3 regions of the Stenotrophomonas sp. 220_Sma genome follow, and region 1 is predicted to be linked to each of the others. Evidence: predicted binding sites of a transcription regulator. Region 1 holds the regulator's gene; each other region holds the start of a gene.
What was found. Region 1 encodes FliA, which starts transcription of late flagellar genes. Its sites were predicted from a motif close to TAAAGTTTNNCNNNCNNNGGCCGATAA; they were not measured.
Positions count from the first base shown of each region.

Region 2: ACZLIB_RS20145 (methyl-accepting chemotaxis protein) is a predicted target of FliA. The motif match lies at 4,937-4,963, and genes of this name have one in related genera.
Region 3: ACZLIB_RS06835 (GGDEF domain-containing protein) is a predicted target of FliA. The motif match lies at 3,748-3,774, and genes of this name have one in related genera.

Region 1 covers NZ_CM151348.1:2,195,935-2,203,475, reverse strand. Annotated here, with positions in the region: gene flhF (flagellar biosynthesis GTPase FlhF) at 1-1,497, shown strand, start outside; gene ACZLIB_RS10345 (MinD/ParA family ATP-binding protein) at 1,484-2,371, shown strand; gene ACZLIB_RS10340 (RNA polymerase sigma factor FliA) at 2,368-3,111, shown strand; gene cheY (chemotaxis response regulator CheY) at 3,169-3,561, shown strand; gene ACZLIB_RS10330 (protein phosphatase CheZ) at 3,561-4,166, shown strand; gene ACZLIB_RS10325 (chemotaxis protein CheA) at 4,169-6,001, shown strand; gene ACZLIB_RS10320 (flagellar motor protein) at 6,103-6,843, shown strand; gene motD (flagellar motor protein MotD) at 6,845-7,541, shown strand, end outside.
Region 2 covers NZ_CM151348.1:4,317,698-4,325,238, forward strand. Annotated here, with positions in the region: gene ACZLIB_RS20130 (TonB-dependent receptor domain-containing protein) at 1-1,356, shown strand, start outside; gene ACZLIB_RS20135 (hypothetical protein) at 1,417-1,587, opposite strand; gene ACZLIB_RS20140 (DUF2628 domain-containing protein) at 1,805-2,191, shown strand; gene ACZLIB_RS20145 (methyl-accepting chemotaxis protein) at 2,287-4,818, opposite strand; gene ACZLIB_RS20150 (NAD-dependent epimerase/dehydratase family protein) at 5,029-5,922, opposite strand; gene ACZLIB_RS20155 (S41 family peptidase) at 6,021-6,932, opposite strand; gene ACZLIB_RS20160 (MarR family winged helix-turn-helix transcriptional regulator) at 6,983-7,447, shown strand; gene ACZLIB_RS20165 (DUF4434 domain-containing protein) at 7,453-7,541, opposite strand, start outside.
Region 3 covers NZ_CM151348.1:1,434,137-1,441,677, reverse strand. Annotated here, with positions in the region: gene nfi (deoxyribonuclease V) at 1-68, shown strand, start outside; gene ACZLIB_RS06845 (cation diffusion facilitator family transporter) at 107-1,087, opposite strand; gene ACZLIB_RS06840 (TonB-dependent siderophore receptor) at 1,268-3,517, opposite strand; gene ACZLIB_RS06835 (GGDEF domain-containing protein) at 3,807-5,222, shown strand; gene ACZLIB_RS06830 (MFS transporter) at 5,318-6,535, opposite strand; gene ACZLIB_RS06825 (winged helix-turn-helix transcriptional regulator) at 6,613-7,062, shown strand; gene ACZLIB_RS06820 (metallophosphoesterase) at 7,136-7,541, shown strand, end outside.

The sequences.
Region 1 (7,541 bases):
GCCGCCAACTACGACGAGAGCGCCGTGCAGCGTGCACTGGAAGCCTCGCGTCGTGACATCGCTCCGCCGCCGGCGCCGAAGCCGCGCACCGCCGCCGACGCGGTGATCGCCGCGGTCACCCGCCGCCGCAGCAATACCCCGGCACCGGAACCGGTCGCCGCAACCACCTCGGCCGTGGCTGCCCTCGCCCGCGCTGCGGTCGGCGCCACCGGCCGCACCCTGGACAGCGCCGACGAGATCGTGCCGACCCGCGGCAGCACCGGCTTCGCCGCCACCCTGGCACGCGCCGCCGTCAACGAACCGGCGCTGCCGGATCAGATCTTCGCTCCGTTCGCCGAAGCCATCGTCGCACCGGCGCCCAGCACCGCCGCACCGGCCAACCGCGCCCGCTTCCAGATCGACCCGCCACACGAGACGCATCACGAAAGCGCGGCGTCGGCCGTGCAGCCGCCGCCGCTGCCGACCGCTGCCGTGACCGAAGCGCAACCCGGGATCGTCGCCAGCGAACCGGCACCGGTCGAAGCCAGCGACGAAACCGGCGCTGCCCCCGTGCTGGCCCCAGCCCCGGCACTGACCCTGGTGGCCCAGGACGACGCCGAGATCCGCCAGCTGCGCCAGGAAGTGGCCGGCATGCGCCATGTGATCGAGCGCGAGATGAACCGCTTCACCGACGAGCGCCTGCGCGGCTGCCCGGTGCGCGCCACCGCGCTGGACCTGATGGACGAGTATGGCTTCGATGCCGGCCTGGCCCGCGACGTGGCCATGCAGATCCCGCTGGAGACCGAGGCCCATCGAGGCCGCGGCCTGATGCTGGGGCTGATTTCGCGCAAGCTGCCGATCGCCCCGGTCGACCCGCTGGAAGAAGGTGGCGTGATCGCACTGGTCGGACCGACCGGCGCCGGCAAGACCACCACCATCGCCAAGCTGGCCTCGCGCTTCGCCGAGAAGCACGCGCCGCGTGACGTGGCCCTGGTCACCACCGACACCACCCGCATCGGTGCCCGCGAGCAGCTGTACGGCTACGGCCGCCAGCTCGGCATCGCGGTGCATGAGGCCAACAGCGGCACCGACCTGGACCAGCTGCTGGAACGCCTGAAGGACTACAAGCTGGTGCTGATCGACACCGCCGGCCTGGGCCCGCGCGACCGCGCACTGGCCGCCCAGCTGCAGTGGCTGCGTGCCGCGCGCCAGGTCCGCACCCTGCTGGTGCTGCCGGCCAACACCAGCTTCGGCGACATGGACGAGGTGGTCCGCCGCTTCGGCGCCGCCAACCTGCAGGGCCTGGTACTGAGCAAGCTGGACGAGACCGGCCGCTTCGGCAATGCCCTGTCGGTGGCCGTGGATCATGCCCTGCCGATCACCTGGGTGACCGATGGCCAGGACGTCCCGGAGGACCTGCACCGGGCCAGTGCAGCCAATCTTGTACTTCGCCTTGAAGATTTGCGCCGCGCGGCCGATATGCCCTGCAACCCGGAGTTGAACCATGCCGTCGCGTGAGTACGCCAAGCTGACCAAGACCTTCCCGCTGTCGGCCACCCGCAGCGAGCCGCTCGGCCCTGTGCGCACCATTGCGGTCACTGGCGGCAAGGGCGGCGTGGGCAAGACGAATGTGTCGGCCAACCTGGCCGTGGCGCTGGCCGGCATGGGCAAGCGCACGCTGCTGCTGGACGCCGACCTCGGCCTGGCCAACATCGACGTGATCCTGGGCCTGAACCCCACCTTTACGCTGGCCGACCTGGTCGCCGGCCGCTGCACGCTGGATGACGTCATCGTCGAAGGCCCGAACGGCGTGCTGGTGGTCCCGGCCGCGTCCGGCCGCCGCCACATGGCCGAGCTGGCCCCGGCTGAGCACGTTGGCCTGGTCAACGTGTTCTCCGAGCTGGAGCGCGAGCTGGACATCATGGTGGTGGACACTGCCGCGGGCATCACCGATGGCGTGCTGACCTTCTGCCAGGCCGCACAGGACACCGTGGTGGTGGTCTGTGACGAGCCGGCCTCGATCACCGACGCCTACGCACTGATCAAGGTGCTGTCGCGCGAGCGTGGCGTGGACCGCATCCAGGTGGTGGCCAACATGGTGCGCGACCCCAACGAGGGCCGCGTGCTGTACGAGAAGCTGACCCGCGTCTGCGAGAAGTTCCTTGCCGATGTCTCGCTGAACTACCTGGGCTGCGTGCCGCAGGACGATTGGCTGCGCCTGTCGGTGCAGCGCCAGCAGCCGGTGGTGAAGGCCTATCCGTCCAGCCCGGCGGCGCTGGCGATCACCGAGATCGCGCGCCGTACCGCGCGCTGGCAGGCGCCGACCGAACCGCGTGGCGGCGTCGAGTTCTTCCTCGAACGCATCCTCAAGCAGCGTGGGGTGACGGCATGAAAGGCGCAGCCCAGTACAGGGAAGTGCAGCGCTCGGCGGCGAACGAAGTCATCGCCCAGCATTCGGACCTGGTGCGGCGCATCGCCCACCACCTGGCCGCGCGCCTGCCAGCCAGCGTCGAGGTCGACGACCTGATCCAGGCCGGCATGATGGGACTGATCGAAGCCTCGCGCAGCTATGACGCCGACCAGGGTGCTTCTTTCGAGACCTACGCCTCGATCCGCATCCGTGGTTCGATGATCGACGAGATCCGCCGTGGTGACTGGGTCCCGCGCTCGGTGCACCGCCGTGCACGTGATGCCGCCGCCACCATCCGCCGCCTGGAACAGAGCAGTGGCCGTGCCGCCAGCGCCACTGAAGTGGCCGCCGCGATGGAGATGCCGCTGCCTGAGTACCTGCGGCTGATGGAAGACGCTGCACGTGGCCAGGTGCTGAGCCTGGAATCGCGCATCGAGGACCAGGGCGAGCTGGACACCGTCGCCCAGGGCGGGCCGACCCCGCAGCAGGTACTGGAGCGCGGCGAGTTCGGTCGCGAGCTGGGCAAGGCCATCGGCCACCTGCCCGAGCGCGAACAACTGGTGCTCTCGCTGTACTACGAGCAGGAACTGAACCTGAAGGAGATCGGCGCGGTGCTCGGCGTGAGCGAGTCGCGGGTCTGCCAGATCCACGGCCAGGCGGTACTGCGCCTGCGTGGCCGGCTGAAGCTGTTCGAGGCTGCCGACGCAGGCCTCGAAGAATGAACATCCCCGAGGCGGCTGCCCCCGGCCGTCCGGAATGAACAACAAAGGAATTCTGCTTTGAACAAGAACATGCGCATCCTGATCGTCGACGACTTCTCGACCATGCGTCGAATCGTCAAGAACCTGCTGGGCGATCTGGGCTTCACCAATACCGCCGAAGCCGAGGACGGGCATGCCGCGCTGTCGCTGCTGCAGAGCCAGCCGTTCGATTTCGTGGTCACCGACTGGAACATGCCGGTGATGACCGGCATCGAGCTGCTCAAGGCCATCCGTGCCGATGCCAAGCTGAAGACCCTGCCGGTGCTGATGGTCACGGCAGAAGCCAAGCGCGAGCAGATCATCGAAGCCGCCCAGAGCGGCGTGAACGGCTACATCATCAAGCCGTTCACCGCGCAGACGCTGGAAGAGAAGCTCGGCAAGATCTTCGAACGCCTGGCGGCCAGCGCCTGATGGATACCACGGTCGACAAGAACGCCCTCGCCCTGCGCCTGCAGGAGGCCCTGGACGCGCTCGAATCCGGTGACGAGGCCGCCTGGCGGCAGCGCATCGACGGGCTGGTCGCGCTGCGCACGCAGCCGATGATGAGCGGCCTCTCGCGGCTGGCCCGCGAGCTGGGACAGGCGCTGGGCGAACTGCCGACCGTGCCGAGCGAAGCCGGCGAACTGGACGACGCCTGCGCGCGACTGGACCACGTGGTGGCGATGACCGAACAGGCCACGCACCGCACCCTGGACCTGGCCGAGGAATGCCGCAGCCTGACCGAACAGCTGCGCGCCGAAGGCCTGCAGCCGGGCCAGGACGCGCAGCTCGAGCGCATCCGCCACAACCTGACCGAGATCGCCCTGACCCAGAGCTACCAGGACCTGACCGGGCAGATCATCCGTCGCGTGGTCGGCATCGTCCGCCGCGTGCACGAAGGCTTCGGCGCGCTCGGCCTGCCACCGGAACAGCATCGCACCGACCCGGAACTGGCCGGGCCGGCACTGAAGGGACTGGACCGCCACGCGGTCTCGCAGAACGACGCCGACGACCTGTTGTCGGATCTGGGGCTGTAAGCATGAGCGCGGTATCCGACGACATCACTGCCGATTTCATCATCGAGGCACAGGAAATCCTGGATCGCCTCGGCGAACAGCTGGTGTCGCTGGAGCAGGCACCGCAGGACAGCGACCAGCTCAACGCGGTGTTCCGCGGCTACCACACGCTCAAGGGCGGCGCCGGCTTCCTCGGCGTCACCGCCATGGTCGAGCTGTGCCATGCCGCTGAAGAGGCGCTGGGCGCCGCACGTGCCGGCCAGGCCGTGCTGCAGGCCCACCACTTCGACGCGGCCCAGCAATCGCTGGACTACCTGCAGTCGATGCTGGACGCGGTTTCCTCCGGCACCGAGCCGGGCTATGCGCCGCCGGACCTGATCGCACAGTTCGACGTGCACGGCGGTGCCGTGGCTGCACCCGCCGCCGCCGCAGCACCCACCGCGGGTGACAGCGACCTGATCACCGACGACGAATTCGAGGCTCTGCTCGACCAGCTGCATGGTGGCAACGCGCCGACCGCGGTCGCGCCAGCGAAGAAGGCCGACGACGGACTGATCAGCGAAGACGAGTTCGAAGCCCTGCTCGACCAGTTGCACGGTGGCGCGGCACCGGGCACCAAGCCTGCGGCCGTGGTGGCACCGGCACCGATCGCAGCGCCGCGCCCGGTCGCCGCACCGGCACCGGCGGCGAAGCCGGCCGCCAAGCCGCTGGCCGAGGCCGAACATACCGTGCGCGTGGACACCAAGCGCCTGGACGCGATCGTCAACCTGATCGGCGAACTGGTGCTGTCACGCAATCGGCTCAAGACCCTGCGTGCACGCCTGCGCGATGAAGAGCTGGACCGGGCCGTGTCCACTCTGGATATCGCCACCGCCCGCCTGCAGTCGGCAGTGATGCGCACCCGCATGCAGCCGGTGGGCAAGGTGTTCTCGCGCTTCCCCAAGGTTGCCCGCGACGTCGCCCGCTCGCTGAAGAAGGAAGTGGACCTGGAACTGATCGGCGCCGAGACCGAGCTCGACCGCAACCTGGTCGAAGCGCTGGCCGACCCGCTGGTGCACCTGGTCCGCAACGCCATCGACCATGGCGTGGAAATGCCCGACCTGCGCGAGGCACAGGGCAAGCCACGGATGGGCCATGTGCGCCTGTCGGCACAGCAGGAAGGCGACTACGTCAGCATCGAGGTACAGGACGATGGCGCCGGCATCGACCCGGAAAAGCTGCGCGCCAAGGCGCGCGAGAAGGGCCTGATCGATCCGGAAGCCGCCGCGCGCCTGAGCAGCGAGGAGTGCCTGCACCTGGTGTTCCTGCCCGGCTTCTCGACCAAGCAGCAGGTCACCGACATCTCCGGTCGTGGCGTCGGCATGGACGTGGTGCAGTCACGCATCCGCGAACTGAGCGGCCAGATCCAGATCCAGTCGGAACTGGGCCGTGGCAGCCGCTTCCTGATCCGCGTGCCGCTGACCCTGGCGATCCTGCCGACCCTGCTGGTGCAGGCCGGCGAGGACGTCTATGCGCTGCCGCTGGCCCGCGTGATGGAAGTGCTGCACGCGCCGCGCACCTCGCTGGGCTGGTTCGATGGCCGTGCCGTGCTCGACCGCCGCTCGCACACGCTGCCGCTGGTCGATCTGCGCCAGTGGCTGGATGTGACGCCGGCCGCCTCGCCGCTGCTGACCATCGTGGTGCTGCAGGCTGGCGAAGCGCGCTTCGGGCTGGTCGTGGACCAGGTACGCGGGCGTGAGGAAGTGGTCATCAAGCCGCTGCCGAAAGCGCTGCGCGGCCTGCGCGGTTATGCCGGTGCAACCTTGATCGGCGATGGTCGCATGGCGCTGATCCTGGACGTGGACGGGCTGCGATGACCCCCGCCGGGCCATGCCCGGCGCCCCGAAAACTGTGACTACCGTCTGTACGCGATCTACCGGTGTCTCAAGTCCCATTCATACACGCCGATACCGGAACCATGGATAGACTCAGCCTCATTGGACTCTTTCTCGCCCTGGCCTCGCTGGTCGGCGGCAGCATCCTCAAGGGCGCCGGCCTGGCGTCGTTGTGGTCGCCTGCGGCGTTCGTGATCGTCATCGTCGGCACCGTCGCCGCGATCCTGCTGCACACCTCGCCGGCGGTGTTCAAGCATGCCTTCAAGATCGTGCGCTGGGTCGTGCGCCCGCCGCACAGCGATCGCCGCGAACTGATCCAGCAGATCGTCGAGTGGAGCAACATCGCCCGCCGCCAGGGCCTGCTGGGCCTGGAATCGCAGGTGGAAGCACAGCAGGACCCGTTCCTGCGCAAGGGCCTGCAGCTGCTGGTGGACGGCGTCGAACCCGAATCGATGCGGCACATGCTGGAAATCGAACTGGGCAGCCAGGAACACCAGGACCAGGCCGGTGCCAAGGTCTTCGAAGCGATGGGCATCTATGCACCGACGCTGGGCATCATCGGTGCCGTGCTTGGCCTGATCGCGGTGATGAAGAACCTGGCCGATCCGAGCAAGCTCGGCCACGGCATCGCCGCCGCGTTCACCGCCACCATCTACGGCATCGCCTCGGCCAACCTGCTGTTCCTGCCGGTGGCCGCCAAGCTCAAGAGTGTGATCTCGCACAACACCCGCGACCGCGAAATGGTCATCGAAGGCCTGATCTCGATCGCCCAGGGCGAAAACCCGCGCAACATCGAAACCAACCTCTCCGGCTTCCTGCACTGACATGGCCCGCCGCAAGCACCACGAAGAGCACGCCAACCACGAAGCATGGGCGATCCCCTATGCCGACCTGATGACGCTGCTGCTCGCCTTCTTCGTGGTCATGTACGCGATTTCCTCGGTGAACGAAGGCAAGTACCGGATCATGGCCGACGCGCTGACCGATGCCTTCGGGGGCGCGCCGCGCACCATCAATCCGGTACAGGTGGGCAACAAGCAGGTGCAGGGTGGCGGCTGGGACAGCCCCTCGGTGATCAAGTCCGGCACCAAGATCGGGCCCTCGGCGCCTGCGCCGTCGCACGACCCGACCCTGCTGCCGTCGATGGCCTCGCAGATGCGCATGCCTGTTTCGGTGCACAACCAGGAGCAGATCGCGCGCGCCGAGCGCCAGCTCAACAGCATCGCGGACCGCCTGACCGCCGCACTGGCGCCGCTGATCGACCGCGGCATGATCAGCGTGCGCCGCACCGAGCTGTGGATCGAAGTCGAGATCAACAGCGACATCCTGTTCCCCACCGGTTCGGCCGCGCTGGACGTGCATGCGCGGCAGACCCTGGCCAGCCTGGCCGAGGTCCTGCGCGACGTACCCAACAGCGTGCGCGTGGAAGGCCACACCGACAACGTACCGATCGCCACCGCCACCTTCCCGTCGAACTGGGAACTGTCGGCCGGGCGCGCGGCCAGCGTGGTGCACCTGTTCG
Region 2 (7,541 bases), 2.1 Mb from region 1:
TCGGACCGCTCCAACGGTGGTGTCTATGGCAATGCCTACGCCGGCGAGAAGGACCGCAATGTCGACGCGCTGCTGCAGTGGAAGCTCAGCGATGCGCAGGAACTGTCGCTGGAAGCCGGCCACGGCGTGCAGCAGGCCTTCATCGACGCGTCGCTGGAAAAGCAGGACGAAGGCGCCTGGGGTGCCAGCGAACTCAAGCGCAGCTCGCTGGCACTCAACCACGATGGCAAGTGGAGCTTCGGCAACTCGAAGCTCAGCGCGTACTGGACCGAGTACAAGAACGACATCGGTGCCACCGGCCGCTCCGAGGCCACCGATACCATCATCGAAGGCAGCCTGACCACGCCGTTCACCCTGGGCGTTGAACACCAGTTCGCCGTCGGTGGCCAGTGGAAGCGCCAGGAACTGACCAATACCGATACCATCGGCCGCGCGCCGATCGACTATGCCGGCAATGCCGTCAGCGGCTCCAACCTGGAAGTGGATACCTGGGCACTGTTCGTTGAGGACGAACTGAAGCTGCACCGCACGTTGGCGCTGACCCTGGGCGCACGCCTGGACCACCATGAGAAGTTCGGCAGCCACGTCAGCCCGCGTGCGTACCTGGTCTGGCACCCGGCCGAACAGTGGACGATCCGCGGTGGCGTCTCCAAGGGCTTCCGCGCGCCCAGCCTGACCGAGAATTCGCCCAGCGCGGCCACCCAGTCCGGCGGCCGCGGCTGCACCTCGCTGATCCCGCTGGGCTATACCCGCGGTGGCTGCTACATGGCCGGCAACCCGGACCTGGACCCGGAAACCAGCACCAACCGCGAGATCGGCATCAGCTTCGACAATGACCTGTTCGATGCCGGCCTGACCTACTTCCATACCGACTTCAAGAACAAGATCGAGTACGCGCCCCTGGGCAAGTTCAACGGCATCTGGTGGACGCGCATGAGCAACGTGCAGCGCGCGCGCACCAGTGGCATGGAAGGCAACTTCAATGTCCGCTTCGGCGAGCAGTGGCGCTGGCGCACCTCGGCCACCTGGATGAAGGAAGCCAAGAACCTGACCACCGGCAGGAATCTGATCGATACGCCGGAGTTTTCCGGCTATTCGTCGCTGGACTGGACGCCCAACACGGTGTTTTCCAGCAGCCTGTCGGCGCAGTACACCGGCAAGCAGACCGGTACCGCAACGACCTTCCTCAAGGCCTACACCCTGTATGACCTGACCGCTGCCTGGAACGTCAACGAGGTACTGACCCTGCGCGGCGGCGTCAGCAACCTGGCCGACAAGAAGCTGTATGCGGAAGGCTCCACCGACTACTTCGTGGCCGGGCGCAGCTACTTCATGAGCATGACCGCGCGGTTCTGACCGGCGGCGCGCGCCGCGATCGCGCTGGCAGCACGCCAGCGCGATCGGCGGTGTTGCGGATTACTCGCTTTCCAGCGCGGCCGCGGCCGCGTTCTGCGTAGCGGCCGTGCGTGCACGGTCCATCGCTACCGCCAGTTGCTGGCGTGCGAGCAGTTGTTGTGCCTGCACCACTTCAGGTGTCGGCAGGAGCACCGGTCCCGGTGCGTTTTCCGGTATAGCAGGTGTGGTCATGCAACCTCCATGGACATCCCGCCGCCGCCCGGGTTCAGCTGGGGCGGCAGCGGAACTGCGCACCCTATCCTAAAAACAAGGCGGATGGGTGACGGTGCGGCGCCCCGCCGCAGGCCTGCACATGCCGGGCGCGTCACATTTTTGACGGTTGAGGGTAGTTTCCTGAACCGTCGGCCCCGTATCATGTAACCGTTTTCCTACAAGGACGTAATCGTCAATGAACACCGTCGACCTCTCCCGCTTCAGCCCGAAGTGGCAGTTCCGCTTCAATTTCTTCCAGCAGCACGGCGCTCCGAAGGAGCCGCGCTTCAAGGAAGCCTGGAAGGCGCTGTCCTTCGGCGACCGCCTCAAGATCAACATCAACTTCTTCGCCTTCTTCTTCGGCTTCATCTACCTGTTCATTCTGGGCATGTGGCGCAAGGCGCTGGTGGTGATCGGCATCGGCCTCGTGCTGGGCATCGTGTCCCTGTTCCTGCCGGACATCATCGCGCGCCCGCTGTTCATCGCCATGAACTTCCTGGTTGCCGCCAGCACCAACTACAGCTACTACCTGGAGCAGGTGAAGGGCAAAGCCAGCTGGAATCCCTTCGAAGGCATGTTCTGACGCGATGCTGCCGCCGCACTCCGGCCTGGCATAGCATCAAGCAGAAATGAAGACGCCCGGCCTTGGCCGGGCGTCTTCATGTGCGCGCAACAGGATCAGGCCGCGCGGCGGACCGTAGCCACCGGCTCGGCCTGCAGGCGGAAGCGCGAGACCGCCACCGCCAGCTGCTCGGCCTGTTCTTCCATCGCACGCGCGGCGGCACTGGCCTCTTCCACCAGTGCGGCGTTCTGCTGGGTGGTCTCGTCCATCTGCACCACGGTCTGGTTGACCTGCTCGATGCCCGCCGACTGCTCGCGCGAGGCTGCCGAGATCTCGGCCATGATCTCGTTCACTCGGCCGACCTGGCCGACGATTTCCTGCATGGTGCGGCCCGCGCCGTGCACCAGCTGCGCACCGGCACCGACCTGCGCCACCGAGGCGTCGATCAGCTCCTTGATCTCCTTGGCCGCGCCTGCCGAGCGCTGGGCCAGCGCACGCACTTCGCTGGCGACCACGGCGAATCCGCGGCCCTGTTCGCCGGCACGCGCCGCTTCCACCGCCGCGTTCAACGCCAGGATGTTGGTCTGGAACGCGATGCCATCGATTACCGAAATGATCTCGGCAATGCGCTGCGAGGAGGCCTCGATCTGTTCCATGGTCTGCACCACCTGGCTGACCACCTGCCCGCCTTCGCTGGCCACGCCCGCTGCGGAGCCGGCCAGGGTGTTGGCCTGCAGCGCGTGGTCGGCATTCTGGCGCACCGTGGAGGTCAGCTCTTCCATCGAGGCCGCGGTCTCTTCCAGGTTCGCCGCCTGCTGCTCGGTGCGGCGCGACAGGTCACTGTTGCCGGCGGCAATCTCACCCGCCGCCAGGCGGATGCTGGCCGCCGACTGCTGGATCTGGCCAACGATCTGGGTCAGCTGCTGCACGGTGCTGTTGGCATCGTCGCGCATCACCGCGAACACGCCGTGGAAGTCGCCCTGCATGCGCGCGCTGAGGTCGCCTGCGGCAATCGCGCGCAGCAGCGTCGACAGCTCGGCCAGGTTGTGGTCGCTGACCTGCATCATGGTGTTGAGGGTTTCCACCATGCGGCGGAAGTCGTGGTCGAAACGCAGCGTGTCGCCGCGCACCGCAAAATCGCCGGCGGCGGCGGCAGCGGCCAGCTGCTGGATCTGATCGTTGATCGCCGCCAGGTTGCTCTTGGTAGTGGCCATTGCAGCGGTGAACACCGCCTTCTCGCCCGGCAGCGCTTCCATGTCCACGCTCAGGTCACCCACCGCATAGCGCTGCATCACGTCGACCAGGCGCTGGGTGACGGCGTTGCTGGAGGCCACCAGCTGGTTGCTGTCAGCCACCATCCGGCCGTACTCACCCGGGAACGCCGAGGCGTCCATGCGGTAGCTGATTTCACCGGCGTCATGGCGACGCGCCATTTCCGCCTGCGCCGCCATCACCGACTGCAGCTGCCCCCGCATGCCCTGCATCGCGTCCAGCAGGCGGCCCACTTCGTCGTTGCTGCGTGCCGGCAGGGTGCTGTCCAGCTTGCCCGCGGCGACGTCGCCGGCCACGCGCACGGCTTCGGCCAGTGGGCGGATCGCCAACCGGCGCAGCAGCACATAGACACCGGCACTCAGCGTCAGCGCGGCCACCACACCAACCAGCAGGGTCAGCCACAGCAGCTGGCGCGCCTCGGCCACGATCACCGCGTGCGGCATCACCACACCCAGTGCAAAGCGCTGCGGCGCATCGCCCACACGCAGCGGCACGTATACGCGCACGTTGCCGGCGGCATCCGGAGTGAAGGCTTCGAACCGGCGGTCGGCGGCGATGTCTGCCAGCATGCTGCGGGTCAATGCGTCGCCACGTGGCTTGCCGATTTCGGCGGCATTGGCCGAGGCCAGCACCACGCCATTGGGCGAGAGCAGTTCGACGCGCCCGGCGCCCATCGGCTTCAGCGTGGCCAGGTGCTTCTGCAGGGCAGCCAGCGAGAAGTCCACAGTGAATACACCGAGGAACCGGCCGTTTTCGATGATCGGCGTGCTCAGCGTGCTCATCAGCACCTGCTGGCCACCGATGTCGTAGGCGTAGGGCTCGCTTACCTTCGCCAGCTTGTCGCGGCTGGGCACCATGTACCAGTCACCGGAGCCACTGGCCGTCTCGGTGTAGTCGGTCATCGTCGACTGCTGCGGCCTGCCGTCGTGCCAGGCCCAGTAGCTCATGTAACGACCGGTGGCATCGTGCGCTTCGGTGTTGACGAACTCGGCATCCTTGCCATCGAAGGCGTCGGCCTCCCACATGGTGCTCTTGCCCAGCCACTCGGGGTGGGTGCGCAGCTGCTCGCCCAGCACGGCAGCCAGGCTGGCACGGTCCGGAACATCGCCGCGCGCGCGCTGGGCGAGCACGGCCTCGACCATGGCGTCGTTGCTGGCAAAGGCGGTGCCCAGATCGGCCGCGACCTGGCGGGCTTCGGCGGTGGCTTCGCTGGCCATGGTCTGGCGCGAGGCGTCGATCAGGCTGGCGCTGGCCTGGCGGTAGATCAGGAACGCAGTCAGGCCGAAGCACAGCAGCGCGATCGCAGCGGTGCCCAGCATCAGCTTGTGGGCGATGCTGCCCGGGCGGCGGGCAGCGGCGGAACGGGGAGAAGGCATGGAAGGGTCCGCAAGGCAGTTCAGGACGACCGGCACCGCGAGGGCACCGCGCAGGTGCGCGATCCGTCGCGCAGGCCACCGGCCGCCGGGACACGCCCGGCGCTGGAAGCGCACCGGGTTAGCGGCCGCCTGCGAACGAGGTTGAGGCGGTCCATCTGCACATTCCTGAACCTGCTCAGGGTCGGGTCAGGAACCCGCCCCGCTGCCGCCCTATTCGGCCACGCGGTCCTTGATCCATTCCGCCCGCGGCAGCACCTCGATACTGCCAACCGCGTACTGCTGCAGCACGTCGTCCGGGCCGAAGCGCGGCTGCCAGCCCAATGTGCGGCGCATCAGTGCACTGTCGTAGACGCGGTCAATGCTCAGCGGCAGCGGCCAGCCACGGCGCTCGAACTCGGCCAGCAACTGCGGGGCGCGGCGGGCCAGCACCCTGCGCGGCTGGGTCGCCAGTTCCAGGCAATCCTCGCGCAGGAACGGCGTCGGTGCGCAGGCAACGTAGCGTGCGAAGGCAGCGCCCTCATCGTGCAGCAGCGCGGCATGTGCGCTGGCCACGTCGCGCGCGTCGATGCCGCGGTGCAGGCGGAACATCGCCATCCGCTCCGGTGGCTCGGGGAAACAGCGGGCCATGCGCAGCACGCGCACGCTGAAGCCCGGCGCCGCAGCGGCTTCAGCCAACGCCTCGGCCTGCAGCTTGCTGCGATGGTAGATGGTGCGTGGCAGCGGCTCGGTATCTTCATCGATCCAGCGGCAACCGCCCGCCACCACCGCATGGCCATACAGCGCCGTGGTGCTGGTCAGCACGAAGCGGCGTGCACCGGCCTCGCGGGCAGCCTGCAACAGGTGTGCGGTCGCCTCCACATTGATCTGCTGGAATACCGCATCCGGCACCAGGCCGACATGGGGTGCGTGCAGGGCGGCGGTATGGATCACCGCGTCGACGCCCTGCACTGCCCGCATCACGGCCTGACGATCGGTGACATCGGCAATGATGCGGGTGGTGGCGAATGGGCTGCGATCCAGCCCCACCACTTCGTGGGCCGCCGCCAGCGCGCCGAAGATCGCACGCCCGATCCGCCCGGAACTGCCGGTCAACAGAATCTTCATTGAGTCCATTCACTCGAAGCGCCCGGGAACTACCGGGATGCATCGATTCTAGGCACGCTGCATGTCGTCTGCGATAGGGCGTGGTTGCAATTGTGCGTTCATTCTGGCGATACCGATCGGGCCAGCAGCTGGCGGGCGACGAACAGCGGATCGTCACCGCCTGCTGCATCAGGCGTGACGCCGGTGCGTTCCCAGTTGGTTCCGGTACGGAGGTTGATCGGCTGCCGGTCGGGAATGCTGATCTGATAGCCATCCGGCAGCAGCACAGGATCATCGAACATATGTGCCGCGCCGCCACTTCGACTACCAACGACACGTGCCCGCCCCTGCGCCTGCAGCGAGTACGCGACGAATTCGGCGGCCGACCCGGTGCGGCGGTCGATCAGCACCACCAGCGGCTTCAGGTACAGCCCCAGGCTCGCCGGTGGCAACGGTACCGGACTGCGCTGGCCACGGCGTTGCAGTGACTGCACCTGGGTGATCTCCGCCGCCAGCAGGGTCCGCACCAGCAGGTCCGCACTGCCGTCATCGCCACCACCGTTCTGGCGCAGGTCCAGCACCAGGCCGTCGGTGTCGGCCAGCAGGGTGAAGGCCGCGGCCAGCTTCGGCCGGGCCAGATCGAGCGGATAGAAGGTGCTCAGGCGCAGGTAACCGATGTTGCCTTCCAGCACCCGCACCTCGCGCACGCCCGCACCATTGCTGCGCGCATCCGCGCGCCAGGCCATCAGCCAGTCATCCTGGCCGGCGCGGGCATCCACCCGCTCGACATGGAAGTGGCCATCGAACACGTCCAGATCCTGGTTCAAGCGTGCGCTGAACGCCTTGGGGTCCGCGCAGCTGTCCACATAGCGCTGCTGGGTGGACCAGCCGCGCACGGCCTCGGCAATGTGCGCGCCTTCGGCCACGTCCAGGTACTGCGCCTGTATCGCCGTGGCCGCCGCCTGCAGCACCGCGTCCTGGGCCGGGCAGGACGCCGCCAGCAGCGCGCCCAGGATCCACGAAACCGCCATGACCGCACCCCATGTTGATGATATGTAAGTGCTTATATATCATCGCCACCATGGATCTCCAACATGCCACCCTGGGAACACTGCTGCGGGCCCTGCTCGACCAGCTGGACCCGGCGGTCGAGCAGGCCTACCGCGACCTGAAACTGGACTACCGGCCGCGCTACACCCCGGTGCTGCGCACGCTGATGGCGCAGGGACCCTGCCGCATCAAGGATCTCGCACTGGCCTGCGGGCTCAGCCATTCGGCGCTCAGCCAGACGGTTTCAGCAATGGTGCGCGACGGCTGGCTGCACGCTGCGGTCGGTGAAGACAGCCGCGAGCGCATCCTGCAGCTGAGCCCGCGCGCGCTGCAGGCGTTGCCGGCGCTGCAGGCGCAGTGGCAGGCCACGGTACGCGCGGCGCGCAGCCTCGATGCCGATCTTGGACAGTCATTGGAGCAGGTGCTGCGCGACGCACTGCAGGCACTTGAACAGCGGCCGTTCGCGCAGCGACTGCGCGGCACGCCCCAACGCTGAGGCGCTTACTGCTCGGCCGCCATCTCGATTTCGCTGAGGAACGTCCAGCTGCCATTGGCCAACCGCAGCTCCAGCGTGCGGCACTGCGCGGCCA
Region 3 (7,541 bases), 760 kb from region 1:
TGCGCGGGTACCGGCTGCCGGAGCCGACCCGGCTGGCGGACCGGCTGGCCTCGCGACGGGACGAATGACCACACCGGGCACCGCCCGGCGCGGTCGTCATCCTCGATCAACGATGCACGTGGCCGCGGTGGCCCTGCGCGTCCTCGCCGTGGTCATGGCCTTCATGGCCCTCGTGCTCGCCGGCCTTGGCCGGCGCCGGCTCACCACAGGCTTCGCCGCAATGGTCCGCTTCGATCTGCAGCGTCACGTGCTCGATGCCGAAGTCATCGTGCAGGCGCCCGCCCAGATCACGACGCAGCGCATCGGCATCGGTGCCGTCGCGCATCACGATGTGCGCGGTCAGCGCCGGGGTGCTGGAGGCCAGCGCCCACACATGCAGGTCATGCACGTCCAGTACCGCAGCGTGGCCGGACAGGCTGTCGCGCACCTTGGCCACGTCCATGCCCTTGGGCACGCCTTCCAGCAGCACGTTGATCGCTTCGCGCATCAGCACATAGGTGCGCGGCAGTACCCACAGGCCGATCAGCACCGCCAGGATCGGGTCGATCGGCTTCCAGCCGGTCCACTTGATCAACAGCGCGCCAGCAATCACGGCCACCGAGCCGAGCATGTCTGCCCACACTTCCAGGTAGGCACCCTTCACGTTGAGGCTCTCGCCGCTGCCGGCCTGCAGCAGGCGCATCGAGATCAGGTTGATGACCAGGCCCGCCGCGGCAATCACCAGCATGCCCGACGAGGCAATCTCCTGCGGCTCGCGGAAACGTCCAATGGCCTCCCACAGGATATAGCCGGCGACCACGAACAGCATCGCGCCATTGATCATCGCGCCCAGCGCTTCCAGGCGTGCATAGCCGTAGGTGCGGCGCGCGTCCGGCGGGCGCCGGCTCAGCCGCACCGCGACCAGCGCGATCATCAGCGCTAAAGCGTCGGTAGCCATGTGCGCCGCGTCGGACAGCAGCGCCAGGCTGTTGGTCCAGAACGCGCCCACCACCTCGACGACGAGGAAGGTGGAGGTCAGGCCGAGCGCCCACCACAAGGGTTTCTCGTGGCGGATCTCGGATGGCAGGTGATCGTGGTCGTGGCCCATGGCAACAGCTCCTTTGCGATGGGAGGCAGGCTACGCCGGAGGGCGTTGGGAAACTATCACGGTGTTTATAACATTGCAGGCCACGCGGTCCCTCACCGGGCATGGCCCGGCGCTACCGGAGCGCGGCCGGCAACGCCAGGCCACGCCTGGCGGACGCAGCGGACCGACGTCCGCCTGCGGTCAGAACCCGAAGCGCAGGCTGGCCCAGTACGCGCGGCCCGGCTCGTTGTAGGTCGCCGCGCCGGCATCGCTGCTGTTGGCCTCGCGGAACAGGCGCTTGTCGGCCAGGTTGTTGACGCCGAAACCGAAGCTGACCGTCTCGGTCACCTTGTAGCGCGCGCTCACGCCCCAGATGTTGTACGCACCACGGTCCTGCAGCGCGATCGACGGATCGCAGGTGCCGGTGCAGCGCGGATCATTGTTGATGTTGGTGGTGGCCGGCTTCTGCTTGCCGTAGAAGGTGCCGGTCAGCAGCAGCGACAGCTTGTCGGTGGCCTGCCAGTCCAGCATCGTGTTGACGGTGTACTTCGGAATTACCGACAGCGGCTGGCCGGTGCTCTTGTTCTCGTTCTCCACCATGTAGGTGAAGTTGTTGCTCCACTTCAGGCGGTTGCCCTGCTCGCCCAGCAGCGGGACCACCAGGTTGCCTTCCAGACCCTGCACGATCGCCTTGGGTGCGTTCTCCCAGCGGAAGATGCGGCCCTTGGTGTCGGCGGTCAGCCCGATCTGGTTGTACCCGGCCTGGATCTTGTCCTTGTAGTCGTTGTGGAAGTAGGTCAACGACGCTTGCCAGCCGCTCTGCGGTGCCCACTCGATACCCAGTTCCTTGTTCAGGCTGGTTTCCGCCTTCAGGTCCGAGTTGCCGCGCATGTAGCAGCCGGCGCCCAGGCTCGGCAGTGCATTCGGGCAGCCATTGCCCCGGGTGTAATACAGATAGTCCGGATTCGACTGGTACAGGTTCGGCGCCTTGAATGCACGGGCGATACCGCCCTTCACCACCCAGTCGCTGTTGATGCGGAACTGCGCGTTGAGGCTGGGGCTGGTGTTGTTGCCGAACTGGCTGTGGTGGTCGAAGCGCAGGCCCGGGGTGACGATCCAGCGCTCGCCCAGGTAGATGTTGTCTTCCACGAACACGGCGGTGGTCTGCGCGTCGGACTTGCCGCGTGCGCGATCGGCCGACAGCCCCGGGATGCCGCCGCCGCTGCTGCTGGACTGGCTCATCGAGTACGGGTCGGTCAGGCGGCTGTCCAGGTATTCAAAGCCCAGCGTCCAGATGTTCTCGGCACCACCCAGCGTGGTCGGGAAACTGACTTCGCCGTCCAGCTGGTAGTTGCGCAGGCGCGAGGTCGACCAGTCGGTGCCGTTGAAGCTGCCCTCCGGGCCACCGGCCAGGCCTTCGTTGATGCGTGAGTTGTTCACCGCCTCCACTGCAGCCGTTACCCGCGAGGTCACATCACCCCAGCGGCCGCGATGGGTGATCGCGCCGGTGTTGCGGTACATGCGGTTGGTCTCGGCCTGCTGCTCGGCCAACGCCCCCAGATCGATCGGTGTCGAGGTACCGGTGGTGCTGACCGCGCGGTCGCCAGCATAGATGTTGCCCTGGCGACTGGTGCCGGCTTCGAATTCGACCACCTGGTTGGCGGTCACGTCCCAGCGCAGCAGCGCGTTGACATCGCGGTTCTTGACGCCCTCGCGACCGGCCGGCGGCACCGCGTTCGGATTCGCCGCGAAGTCACGGTTGAGTTCCAGCGAATCGGCGTCGGTCTTGTTGAGATTGCCGTACAGGCGGAACGACAGGGTGTCGGTCATCGGCCCGCTCAGCTGCAGTCCGACGCGCTCGCTGCCGCCTTCGGCGCTGTGCTCGGGCACCAGGCCATACAGGTCGACCGCGCCGGTCAGGTCGCCGGTCGGGCGCTTGGTGATGATGTTGACCACGCCACCGGAAGCACCCGAGCCATAACGTGCCGCTGCAGGGCCGCGCAGCACTTCGATGCGCTCGATCATTTCCGCCGGCACCCAGTTGGTATCGCCGCGGGTATTGCGCTCACCGCTGCGGCCCATGCGCACGGCATCACGCGCACCGATGCGCTTGCCGTCGACCAGGATCAGGGTGTTTTCCGGGCCCATGCCACGCAGATCGATCTGGCGGTTGTTGCCGTACTGGCCCGACGCACTGTTGCCGGTCAGGTTGACGCCGGGCATGGTCCGCAGCAGCTCGGCGATGTCGTTGGCCGGCGGGCGCCTGGCGATGTCCTCTGCGGTGATGGTCGAGGTACCCAGGGCCTGGCGCGCGATCTGCGAGGCGGTGACGTGCACCGTGTCGATATCGGTGGCGTCGGTTTCGGCGTGGGCGGTCAGAGCGCTGCCGGCCAGCAGGGCGGCAACGGCAAGCGCCAGCGGGCGCGGCGAAAGGACAACGGCAGGGGACATGATCAGGACCTTCTGGCAGGGCTACGGGGCCTCTGGCAAAGGGCTTGAGGCAACGACGAGGGGGAGGCGGAGCAGTCCTGCAGCAGGCACCTGCAGCCCGTTCCGTGCGCGCATTCCCCCATCAATGCGATTGATTCTCAAATGCGTTCACTCATTGCCGCAGCGGCGCCGATGTGGTTTGCGCACCGTACAACCCTGCACCGCGCGTAAACTGGCCGGCTAACCCGCCATCAACCGTATGCCGCCGCGGCCGATACCCGTGGTTTGCCGTACGCAGTCAGAGATCGACGTGGAACCACCCCAATTGGACGATGCCAGCCAGCCGCTGGCCGAGGCTTGGCAGCAGTGCCTGCTGCAGGCCGGCCCTGCCGCCACCGCGCTGCTCAAGGCCGCTGCTACCGATGCCCCACCCGCGCTGGCCCAGCGCTTTTACGAAGTACTGCTGCAGGACACCCGTGCGCGCCGTTTCCTGTCCCACGACCAGGTCAAGCAGCGCCTGCAGCCGGCCATGCAGCGCTGGCTGGCGCAGCTGCTGACCACTGATGCCAGCGGCATCGCCAACACCGTGGCCTCGCAGCGGATCATCGGCGACGTGCACGCCCGCGTCGGCATTCCGGTCGACCTGGTTACCCGCGGTGCGCGCGTGCTCAAGCACGAACTGTTCGTGCGCCTGCGCGACGATGCGCCTGACAGCGACACCGCATTCGCCGCCATCGACTGCCTCAGCGCGATCATGGATATCGCCATGGAAGGCATGACCCTGGCCTACACCCACGCGCGCGAGCGCTCCACCCGTGCCGACGCCGCCTACCGGCTGTTCTCGCTGGTACAGAACGTCGGTACCGAACGCGAGCGCCAGCGCGCACTGCTGCTGGACTGGGAAAACGCCCTGCTCTACGCGTTGGCCGGCCACGTGCAGGCCAGCGACAACGCCAGCCTGGCCACCTCGGAGTTCGGCCTGTGGTTCACCCACAAGGGCATCCCCAGCTTCGGCGAAAGCAGCGAAACGCAGCAGGTGGGCCAGTTGATGGCCCGCATTGATGGCCACCTGCAGCGCGCGAGCGGCGATGCTCCGGCGCAGCGACTGGCGGTGCTGCCGGCCATCCGCGAGGACCTGGCCGCCATCCGCACCCTGATGACACTGCTGTTCGAGCGCATCGGCGAACTGGATGCCGGCAGCGACGCGCTGACCAACCTGCTCAACCGTCGCTTCCTGCCCACCGTGCTGCGCCGGGAAATCGAGCTGGCCACACGCAACCGCACACCATTCTCGCTGCTGCTGCTCGACCTGGATCACTTCAAGGCAATCAACGACGGCCACGGCCACGATGCCGGCGACCGCGCGTTGCAGCACGTCGCCGGCCTGCTCGGCCAGCTCACGCGCGGCAGCGACTACCTGTTCCGCTATGGCGGCGAAGAATTCGTGGTGGTACTGGTGGCTGCCAGCGAATCGCAGGCGACCGTGATCGCCGAGAGCCTGCGGCGGCAGATCGCACAGTCGCCGGTGGCACTGGCCAACGGCCAGGTGCTGGCACTGACCGCCAGCATCGGCGTGGCCGGCCACGACGGCCATCCGGACTACGAGCGGCTGATGGCCCGTGCCGACGCGGCAATGTACGAGGCCAAGCGCAGCGGCCGCAACCGCGTGGTGGTGGCCAGTGCGGACCTGCAGGAAGCCCCGGGACGGCGCGCACTGCAGCGATGACGGCAGGACAGGTAGAGTCGACCGCGGGTCGACTATCGCGCGCACCGCGGGGTTTTTCGCACGCAGGGCGAAGAGCAGTCGACTGACAGTCGACTCTACTGACAGCCGGCACTACCGATACGGCCGCCGGCCGCTGCTTTCACCGCCACCACCCGCCACGCTGCCCACCAGAGCAGTGCCAGCAACGCGATGCCCGCCCCCAACAGGCATACCGCCGGCCAGCCATGGCGCGCCTGCATCCAGGGCCCGGCCGCTGCACCGGCACCACTGCCCACCGCATAGAACAGCATGTACAAAGCCACCAGGCGTCCATGCTGTTCAGCCGGCGCGCGCAGCAGCAATGCCTGGTTAGATACGTGCAGTGCCTGCCCACCCAGGTCGAGCACAATCACGCCCAACAGCAGCAACGACAGCGACTGCGGCAGGCCCAGCAAGGGCCACCACGCAACCAGCATCAACAACAGCGCACCGACGCTGACCGGATGCGCGAAACCACGGTCCATCCAGTGCCCTACCCGCGCCGCCAGCAGCGCACCGATCACCCCGGCCAGGCCCAGTGCACCGATGGCGGCGGTCGACCAATGCAGCGGTGGCGCCGAGAGCGGCAAGGGTGCCGCCGCCCAGAACACATTGAGGCCGGCAAACAGCAGCAGTGCCAGCGGCCCACGCTCGCGCAGCGTTCGATCGCGGCGCAGCATGCCCAGCATCGAGCCCAGCAGCTCGCGCCAGCGTGGGGGAACCGACGGCACCGGTACTGCGGGCAGGCGCCGCCACAGCAGCGCCGCCAACCCCGCCATCACCATCGCTGACAACAGGTAGACCATCTGCCAGCCAAAGGCCGCCGCCACCGTACCGGACACCACGCGCGCCAGCAGCAGGCCGATGAACACGCCGCCCTGCACCACACCGACCACGCGACCGCGCTGCTCGGGCGGTGCCAGCATGGCGGTATAGGCGATCAGGCCCTGGGTCAGCGCCGTGCCCAGCAAGCCGGCCAGCAGCATGCCCGACAACAGCCAGCCCGCCGTGCGTGACGCTGCCAGCCACAGCAGCGCCAGCACCAATGCGATCAACTGCAGCCGCAGCAGGCGTCGCCGGTCACCACGGTCCGCCAGCGGCAGCAGGCCAAGCAACGCCAGCACGCTACCGGCCTGGGTAGCAGCCAGCACCGCGCCAGCCACGGCCCGGTCCAGCGCAAAGGCGCGTGCAAGCTGATCCAGCAGCGGCTGCGCGTAATAGACGTTGGCAACGCTGGCACCTGCGGCAACCGCGAGCAGGACCAGCAGCGGGCGGGGAAGCGATATGGCACTCATGATGTGGTTGCAATTTGAAACTTGATGCAGGCTACTGCCATTGGTTTTAAACTGCAACCACATCAGAGAGGTCCACCATGCACGCCGACAGCCCCTGCCCCGTCGCCCGCAGCACCGATCTGCTCGGTGATCGTTGGGCGCTGCTGGTCATCCGTGATGCCTTCGATGGCGTCACCCGTTTCGGTGATTTCCAGCGCAGCCTCGGCGCGGCCCGCAACATCCTCAGCGACCGCCTGCGCCGGCTGGTAGAGGCCGGCGTCCTGCAGCTGCAGCCGGCCTCCGATGGATCGGCCTACCAGGAATACGTGCTCACCGCCGCTGGCCAGGAACTGTTCCCGCTGCTGGTCGCGCTGCGCCAATGGGGTGAACGCCATCGCTTCGAGGCCGGTGAAGCCCATTCACAGCTGATCGAATCGGCGACGCGGCGGCCGCTGCCCTACATGCAGCCGCGCGGGCGCGACGGCCAGCCACTTCAGCCCACCGCCACCCGCGTGCGCAAGCTCAGGGACGGCGGGCGCGACACCTGATCCGCCCATTCGCGCACACCGACGAACACCCGCGCCGGTTAGCATCGGGTCTTTCCGCCACTGGATGCCGCCGATGTCGCGTGATCGCCCTTCCCTGCTGACCGCCCTGCTGTTGCCGCTGCTGGCCTGCGCCACAGCAACCACGCAGGCCCGCGAGGTTGCCGCGCCCGCCGACCACGTGCAGGCCGATGGCCCCTATGTGTTCCGCCAGGGCGACCAGCTGCAGGCCAAGTGGATCTGCGACGACAAGGTCGAGTCGCACACGCTTGCCACGCAGGCCGCAGGTACCGACATCGCCCCGCGCTGCGGCTACGAGCACACGGTGCACGTGGCTGCCCCGAATGCGCCTTCGGTTTCCGTGCTGCCGGCCGTGCCGCGCATCGTTGCGCTGTCCGACATCCATGGCCAGTACGGGTTGCTGGTGCGCCTGCTGCGCGCCCACCAGGTCATCGATGCCCAGGATCGCTGGGCGCTGGGCA